DNA from 2 places in the Kurthia sp. Dielmo genome. Region 1 is predicted to be linked to the other one. Evidence: riboswitches for the same ligand, from Rfam matches in the RefSeq annotation. Region 1 holds a riboswitch; the other holds the start of a gene.
What was found. Region 1 has a riboswitch for FMN ahead of ribE (riboflavin synthase). Riboswitches for the same ligand answer to the same signal wherever they lie in the genome.

Region 1 (4,537 bases):
CGACTAATTGCTCAATAGAAATTAATGGACAGTTCATCATTCTTGAAATGCGTTCAAGCTCTGGCAGGCGTGCCATATGACCGTCTGCACTCATGATTTCACAAATAATGCCGGCTTCCTTCACACCTGCAAGCTTCGCTAATTCAACGGCTGCTTCAGTATGACCACGGCGTTCTAACACTCCGCCATCTTTTGCAATGAGCGGAAAAATATGGCCAGGACGACGGAAATCTGTTGGCTCATCACTACCAATCATTTTTTCAATTGTTAATGCACGTTCAAATGCACTAATCCCTGTTTCGGTTTCTTTATAATCAATACTTACTGTAAAAGCAGTACCATGATTGTCTGTATTATTCGTAACCATTGGTGTAAGTTTTAGTTTTTGTGCAATCGATGTCGAAATTGGCGTACAAATCAAGCCTTTACCGTATGTAGCCATCGCATTGATTGTATCTGGAGTCACATATTCTGCCAATGCAACAAAATCGCCTTCATTTTCACGATCCTCATCATCAACAACAATAATCATTTTCCCTTTTAGTAATTGTTCAAGTGCCTCATCAATTGTATGTAGCATGTCGTTCCCTCCTAATAGCCATGATGCGCTAAAAAATCGCGTGTTAATGGCTTCTGTTTAGCTGTCAGTTTTTCGACGTATTTTGCAATTACATCATTTTCAACATTAACGATAGCACCTTCTCGCTTTTTGCTAAAAATCGTTTCCGCATAGGTGTGAGGAATAAGTGATACCGTAATTCCGTTTTCACGAACATCAAAAATCGTTAGACTTGTACCATCAATTGTAATCGAGCCCTTTGGAATACAGTAATGTGTCAGTTCAGCATCCATTCGTAAATCAATATAAACGGCATTTGATACTGTACGTTTCTTCGCAATGGTTGCGATACCATCAACATGACCCGAGACAATATGACCACCAAATCGACCATTTGCCTGCATGGCACGTTCTAAGTTAACACCATCACCCGATGCTAGCTTTGCAAGACTTGTTGCATGAAAGGTTTCCGGCATGACATCTGCTGTAAAGGCTATTGATGTGAAAGCTGTCACCGTTAGACATACACCATTGACTGCAATACTATCGCCAATACGCACATCCTCTAACACTTTCTTTGCCGAAATCGTTAATGCTAATGCTTGTTGCTGTCTAGAAATTTTTTGCACGTTCCCAACTTCTTCAATAATTCCTGTAAACATGGCTCATTCTCCTTTCTAAACCAAATAAATTGGTTTTATCGGATAAATGAATAGAGGGGTACTACGAACAAACTTTTGGGCATTTAAAAAAGGAACCTCACGTAATAGCGGGGTTCCTTGATTTATGCGTCGACAAACAAGCGTACAATTGTACACTTTTTCTGCGCATTCTTCTCTCATCCAGACTATACTGTCGGCCCTGGAGTTTCACCAGATCCTGCTCGAAAGCTCGCGGGCTATAACCGCCGATTGGGAATTGCACCCTACCCCGAAGAATTGCTATGTAGTTTTAAAATTAAAAAATCCCGTCTGGTATTCTAACCAAGCGGGGTTTACATTTTACGATGCTCAAATAAACCATAGTGAAACGCTGCTGCGCACCATCGTCATGCATCGATTCCTTCTCTCATCCAGACTATACTGTCGGCTCCGGAATTTCACCGAATCCTGCTCGAAAGCTCGCGGGCTATAACCGCCGATTGGGAATTGCACCCTACCCCGAAGGAAGTTATTCATTTATGGGATTGATTGTAGCACTAATTTTTTCATTTGACTACTAAAAATAAAAATTCAGAAAATTAAGGTCTTGTTTTCAGTGTTAAAAACTTGCTTTTCCCTTTATTATTTAAATCTTTTTGACCTATAAAACAACATATTTTATTTTTGTGAAATACATTTTTTTATTATTTAAATCGCATTTAATTAGCCTTAAGAATCATTTTTAATAAATAAAAATGAGTTTAAAGTTTTACAATAGTGAGATATTTAAGTTTAAAAGACTATCTAGTCAGGAGGAATTTTTATGACATTAAAAAAATATTTAAATATTGGTTCAATTGGAACTATCATTTTAGCTCTTATTTTAGCTATTTTTGGTAGTATCTTTGTAAAAAATAATATAGAAATGCGAAACATATTACTTAATAAAGCAGAAATTGAAGTGCTCGAAACATCGCTAGAATCTGAAAATGAATACTTATCTTCTCAAATACGCTTATATGTGTAAACAGGAAATAAACAATTTAACGATAAGTATGAAAAAGCCCTAGAAGCAAATTTATTTGGTAAAGTTGAAAAAGAACTTAGTAAATTAAATGTACCTACTACAATTACTTCTCAGCTGACAACCATCCAATAAAAATCAAATGAATTAGCGGATATTGAAATTCAAGCTTCTGATTTTCACACGAAAGGTGATCAAAAACAAGCTTCTACATTATTATTTTCAAATGAATACGAGCAAAAATTCACAGAATCGAAGGTTTATTTAAAACCTTTGAAAGTGACTTGGCTAGGTTTATTCAAGAAAAATCTTCAAAGGCTGAAACAACCTCTTTCACTAGCTTAATGATTATGGGTATATTTATTATATATATTCTCTTTATTTTAGGAACATTCATCCTGCTTAGAAATAAAATGAAACCATTATTTAAAATGACAAATCAAGCACAGAAAGTAGCATTATCAATTGAGCAAATTTCACAACAATCTATGATGCAACAAACAAATATCCAACAAAGTGGCACCTCTTTATCGAATGTTACAGCAAGCATTCAGCAAGTAGCGGCAGCAGCGGAAAATGTTTCTACTATATCAACAGATGCACATAAGCAGGCTAAATCTGATCAAAAAGATGTTCAAAATACGGTTTTATATATGCAAGAAATCGAAAAATCAGTAGATGATATGTTTGTATCTATTAAATCCTTGAGTGAGCATTCTACAAATATTGAAACATTCGTTTCAGCCATTACAGATATATCTGATTAAACAAATCTACTTGCACTTAACGCAGCGATTGAGGCAGCACGTGCAGGTGAAGTAGGTAAAGGGTTTGCAGTAGTAGCGGATGAAGTTAGACAATTAGCGGAACAATCGAATGAATCTGCAAATAAAATTACTTCAATTATTGATGCGCTTCAAAAGGAAATGCGCGAAACAGCAACACAAATGGAAAAAGTAACGACACAAGTAAAAAATGGTGTACAAACGGTCAATTTAACGGGTAAGACATTTAATGATATTCAACAAGCAACTTCTATTGTTGCGGAACAAATTAAAAGTGTGGCCTCTATTACAAATCAAATGACAAGCAGCGCCACGCAAATCAATGCCACAATGGAAGAAATCACAGCCGCCGCAAATATGCTGACGCAGCTAGCAAGTAATTTAAACGAAGAAATTTCAAAATTCAACGTATAAATAATAAAAAATAGAACATAAGAAAAAGGCATCGCGCGTTGGCGCGATGCCTTTTTTTGTTCCAAACTGTAAGACAAGTTCTATCCTCTTGGCATTTTTAGCTTTCTGGAATACTTTTCTCTAGTTCTGCGGGAATTGGCGCAACAACTTGCTTCTTTTTTGGTACGACAATTACAAAAGCAACTAACGTCACAATTACAACCGTTAAACAAGTATACAGTAAGTAGCTAAATCCTTGGCTTAAATTTTCAGTTTGCACGAACATGCCTAGTAAAGACGTTGCTAGTAAGGCACCCATACTAACCGCTAATTGCATAACACTCATCGCTACACTAATTTCTTTTGTAGGTAAATTCATTTGAATACCTGTATGGAAAATAGAAATTAATACCCCACTTGAACTCCCCCACACAAGAAAAATAGCGGTGATTATAATCGTTGGTGCTGATACTGTAAAGAATGTTAATACAAAAATCATACTTGCAAAAATACACATTGCCACAATCGCAACAAGCTTAAAATCCTTCAATTTTGCTACAATAAAACCGCTTATTGCTGCGAAAATAAACGATGTAATGCCTCTTTCTGTCATAAAAATACCGGTTTCTGTCGGTGAGAAACCATGAATATTTTGTAAAAACAGTGGTAAGAAATAAATCATTCCTGTTGCCGCAAACATGCATGCCGTACTCGCTAAGATACAAATTGTAAAAATACGATGCTTAAATAAGCGTAATGGAATTAATGGATCTGCACTTTTCTTTTGACGAATAATAAATGCAACTAAACTAACTGCTAATACAACAAGTAGTACAGGCGTAACGGTTGGACTTCCAAAAGATGTTAAGCCCACCAATGATAAAATAGAAACGGATAGAATACTTGCTCCTAGATAATCCATCTTGGCACGTTCTACTTTCGGAATATTTGGCATTAATTTCAAAATAATAATTAAGCCAATAAGGCCTACCGGTGCGATTGAATAAAATACCCAATGCCATGAGAAGTATTGTACAAAAATTCCACCTACTGTAGGCGCAATAATAGCTGTCAGTGCATTTAATGATCCATAGAAGCCTAAAAATTTCGCACGATTTTCGATGTCAAAAATATC
Region 2 (4,537 bases), on a different contig from region 1:
TTACACTCGGCGCATTAATTTTTGCGATGATTTGGGCACAGGAAGCCTGGAGTCGTATGTGGGGATGGGACCCGAAAGAAGTATGGGCGCTCATTACGTGGCTCTATTATGCCGCCTTTTTACATGTACGCCTATCGCGTGGTTGGGAAGGGAAACGCTCAGCTTGGCTAGCGGTTTTAGGCTTTGCGATTATTATGTTTAACTTAATTGCGGTTAACTTAATTATTGCAGGGCTGCATTCCTATGCCGAGTAGATGATTTTCTTTTCATTTTGAAAGGGTAATTGTACAATAGAAGTAACGCAATCTAGGAGGGATCAGCTTGGAAGAGCAAATTAGAATTTTAGTCGTGGACGATGAGGATAGAATCCGTCGTTTATTGAAAATGTATTTAGAACGAGAAGGATATGAGGTGGACGAAGGTGAAAACGGTGTGCAAGCTGTTGAAATGGCTTCAGCCCGTGATTATCATGCCATCGTGTTAGATATTATGATGCCAGAAATGAATGGCTTAGAGGCGTGTGCCGCAATCCGCGAAACACAAACAACGCCAATCGTTTTACTGACAGCTAAAGGGGAAGAAGCAAACCGTGTCGAAGGCTTTGAAACAGGCGCTGACGATTACATTGTGAAACCATTTAGCCCACGTGAAGTCGTGTTACGTATTAAAGCGATTTTACGCCGTTCTGCTACAACATCGCCAATTTCAACAACGGCTTCATCAAAAGATTTAGTCGTTTTTAAACATTTAACTATCGACCATGATGCGCACCGCGTGACAGCAGATGGTACCGAAGTAAACTTAACACCGAAAGAGTATGAGCTACTATACTTCTTAGCGAAAGCACCGGACAAGGTATTTGATCGTGAGCAACTGTTAAAAGAAGTATGGCATTATGATTTCTTCGGCGATCTTCGTACAGTAGATACGCATGTGAAACGTTTACGTGAGAAATTAAATCGCGTATCTGAAAGTGCAGCGAAGATGATTGTTACAGTATGGGGCGTTGGCTATAAATTTGAGGTTGTAGATGAAGATTAACGTTTGGAATAGTATTGTCGGGAAGCTATGGGGAACCATATTGCTTCTCGTTTCATTTGTACTGTTTGTTTTTACAGTACTGATGCTTGAATTTCTAAACAACTACCATACACAGCAAGCTGAAAAAAACTTAAAGCAAGAGGCGGCCGTCGTCGCGCGTATTATGGACGACCACCACTATTCCGTAAAAGAAACAAAAAGTATTTTATCGGATATTATTAGTGACGAAACGAATGCACTCGTTGCTGAAAAACAAGGTGATGTCGTCATTTCACTACAGTCTGGTGAAAATCGACAAGCCATTCGAGATGAAATTACACAGTCGGCGAAGTTAAATAAGGCATTTACATCAAAGACACCGGTTATTAAAGAAATGATGCTGCCATCGTCGACTGAAAAAAATAAAAAAGAATCGTATATTGTGATGGCGTATCCAATTGAAACGACATCGGCTGAGCATGGCGTCATTTATATTTATCAAAGTCCAGATGCCATTCACCGTACGACCGAGCAGACGACAAAAATTGTTTTCTTAGCAGCAGCGATTGCGCTCGTTTTGACGACGCTATTTACGTTCTTCCTATCATCGCGTATTACACGTCCGCTACGAAAAATGCGTGAAGCGGCGTTTGATTTAGCGAAGGGGAAATTTGATACGAAGGTGCCCGTTTTTCAAAACGATGAGATTGGGCAGCTTGGCACAGCCTTTAACCAAATGGGTCGTCAGCTAAAACATCATGTTGAAGTCATTAATCAGGAGAAAGAACAACTCTCAAGCATTTTGACATCAATGACCGATGCGGTAATTACGTTTAATAAGGACCGTACTGTGTTATTAAGCAATCCACCAGCGGAGCTATTGCTACAAGATTGGTTCCTAAATAAAGGCAGCGATAGTGAAAAGCCACTACCAATTGAAATCTATCATATGCTTGACCATGTGCTTGAACTTGAGGAGCAGTTAGAAGAGGAGCTTGAAATTGATAGCGTGTATTACATCATTTCGATTAGTCCTCTTTATAGTGCGAGCAATAAGGTACGTGGCGCGGTAGCGGTCATTCGTGATCAAACAGAAGAGCATCGCCTTGAAAAACTGCGCTCCGATTTTATTGCCAATGTATCGCATGAGCTACGAACACCGATTTCGATGTTACAAGGCTATGCAGAGGCAATCGTTGATGACATCGTGCAAGATGAGCAAGAGCAAAAGGAAATCATCCGTATTATTTACGATGAATCACAGCGCATGGGCCGTCTTGTAAATGATTTACTGGACTTAGCACGTATGGAATCAGGGAATATTACATTATATGAAGATGTTTTCCCAATCAATCCAACCTTTGAGCGTATTACGCAAAAATTTGTGCAGCGTGGTCGTGAAAAAAATATTGATGTATCGTTTGAATCTGCGTTTACGAATGAGGCGACGCTACTTGTCGACCAAGACCGCATTGAGCAGGTGCTGACGAATTTAATCGATAATGCTATTCGCCACACGCCAAATGGTGGGCATGTGAAGGTGCTTGTTGACCAACAAGTGAATTTTGCGCGTATTCGCGTGCAAGATGACGGGGCAGGAATTCCAAAAGAGGACTTACCGTATGTTTTTGAGCGCTTTTATAAGGCGGATAAAGCACGTACACGCGGCAAGGCGGGCACAGGACTTGGGCTTGCCATTGCGCGTAATATTGTCGAAGCACATAAAGGTCGTATTTTAGTTGAAAGTACGGTCGATGTAGGCACGACATTTATATTCTATTTACCATTAGAACAAATATAAAAACACGAGTAGCGACAAAATCGCTACCCGTGTTTTTTTATAATTTTTTTTAAAATGCTCAGAGCCAGTCTGTGGGAAATGTCGCCGTACATACACTTCCTTAAAGCCGAGCCAGCGCTTCCGCTTCTATTAAAAGCGTTTCACCATATCCTTTTTTGCGGTAATGTTCATCAACGATTAAATAATCAATTAGCATCCACTGACCGAAAATCTCGCCCGCAAGCCCGGCAATGAGCTGTTCGTTGTCGCAAATCGTAATTGTAAAGTCACGCTGCGTGCCTCGGTCGAGATAGCATCATTATGTGCGCAGTTTTTGGTGAATGTTCTCGCACATCGTGTCATTTCTTTTGATTGAAATAAACGGGTTTATTCAATTACCTCGCGCAAGGTATACCCGAAAGTTTAAGTCTTAAAAAAATTATCTCGAATTTAAAGTAGTTGCACTTTACAAATTCCAAGTTGTTATGTATGATAAAAGTGTAAAAATAATAATATGATTCATCTTCGGGGCAGGGTGTAATTCCCGACCGGCGGTAAATAAACAGTATTGTTTAAAGCCCGCGAGCCGTAAAACGCTGATTCAGTGAGACTCTGGAGCCGACAGTATAGTCTGGATGGGAGAAGGTGAAGGTACAGCACTTAAACGAGCAATTTTGCTCATTAGGTCGCTTATTTGACGATGCCTTATTCTCCCTTATGTTGCGACTGCACATAAGGGTTTTCTTTTATAAATGGCAACTACAAGTAAGTAAGCTGCATCTTTCCTTTTTGTGAAGTGAATCGCACAGAAGGAGTGCTTTGACAAATGAAAAACACGAAATTACAAAAGATGACAGCCGTTGGGATGCTGTCAGCAATCGCAGCATTACTCATGCTGTTCCAATTCCCACTACCACCGTTTCCAGCCTTTTTGCAAATTGATTTTAGTGACGTGCCAGCATTGCTTGCAACCGTTACATTAGGACCCGTAGCCGGTATTGGCGTTGCGTTCTTTAAAAATGTCATCAATTGGTTTATGCAAGGAAGCCCAACAGGTGTACCAGTCGGACATATCGCAAACTTTGTAACAACGTTATTATTCATCATGCCAGTGTACTTCATCCAACGTCGTATGAAATCGAGAAAGGGCTTAACATTCGGTTTAGTGACAGGAACAGTAACAATGGCAGTAGGCATGAGCTTACTAAATTACTTCGTATTTATGCCGATGTACAACTATTTCCTAAACATGCCTGTTGATACAGGTGCTGTTTTAGTGAAATCAATCGCAATTGGGATTTTACCATTTAATATTTTAAAAGGTGTTATCCTAACGGTTGTTGTCATGGTATTATTTAAAGTGTTACACACATGGATTGAAAAACAACAACGCTTGCACTTAAGTAAATAATCAAAAAGAGAGTCGTTACTACGGCTCTCTTTTTTACATAATGGGGGAATTCGCTTGGTAACCGGTATACGCTATAGTTTACTAGTGGGACTTATTCTTTTTATTGTTGTTGATGTGTTTTTAGAAAAACCGCTTATTACTCAATCGATTGAATGGATCGTCTTTGTTGTGCTGCTCTTTTTAGCAGTAGAGGCATGGATAAAGCATTATCGTTTCATTACCATTGCCTTCATGGTGTTAGCGCTAGCACTTTTCTTTTTAAAATTAGTGTAACGAAAAACGAGGCTGGGACAAAACACGTCATTTTCCTTTTTTAGCGTTCGCAA

Region 2: linked by a shared signal. The riboswitch ahead of KTHG_RS03685 (ECF transporter S component) and the one ahead of ribE (riboflavin synthase) in region 1 are both predicted to bind FMN.

What each region holds. Positions count from the first base shown of each region.
Region 1 is NZ_HE578958.1:155,494-160,030, forward strand. Features, by position in the region: gene ribB (3,4-dihydroxy-2-butanone-4-phosphate synthase) at 1-580, opposite strand, end outside; gene ribE (riboflavin synthase) at 592-1,221, opposite strand; FMN riboswitch at 1,386-1,501, opposite strand; FMN riboswitch at 1,616-1,731, opposite strand; gene KTHG_RS09380 (hypothetical protein) at 2,024-2,227, shown strand; gene KTHG_RS21625 (methyl-accepting chemotaxis protein) at 2,656-2,991, shown strand; gene KTHG_RS21630 (methyl-accepting chemotaxis protein) at 3,019-3,423, shown strand; gene KTHG_RS09395 (MFS transporter) at 3,521-4,537, opposite strand, start outside.
Region 2 is NZ_HE578956.1:679,221-683,757, forward strand. Features, by position in the region: gene ccsB (c-type cytochrome biogenesis protein CcsB) at 1-254, shown strand, start outside; gene KTHG_RS03670 (response regulator transcription factor) at 322-1,041, shown strand; gene KTHG_RS03675 (ATP-binding protein) at 1,031-2,821, shown strand; gene KTHG_RS22105 (GNAT family N-acetyltransferase) at 2,922-3,080, opposite strand; FMN riboswitch at 3,318-3,451, shown strand; gene KTHG_RS03685 (ECF transporter S component) at 3,627-4,211, shown strand; gene KTHG_RS03690 (hypothetical protein) at 4,266-4,484, shown strand.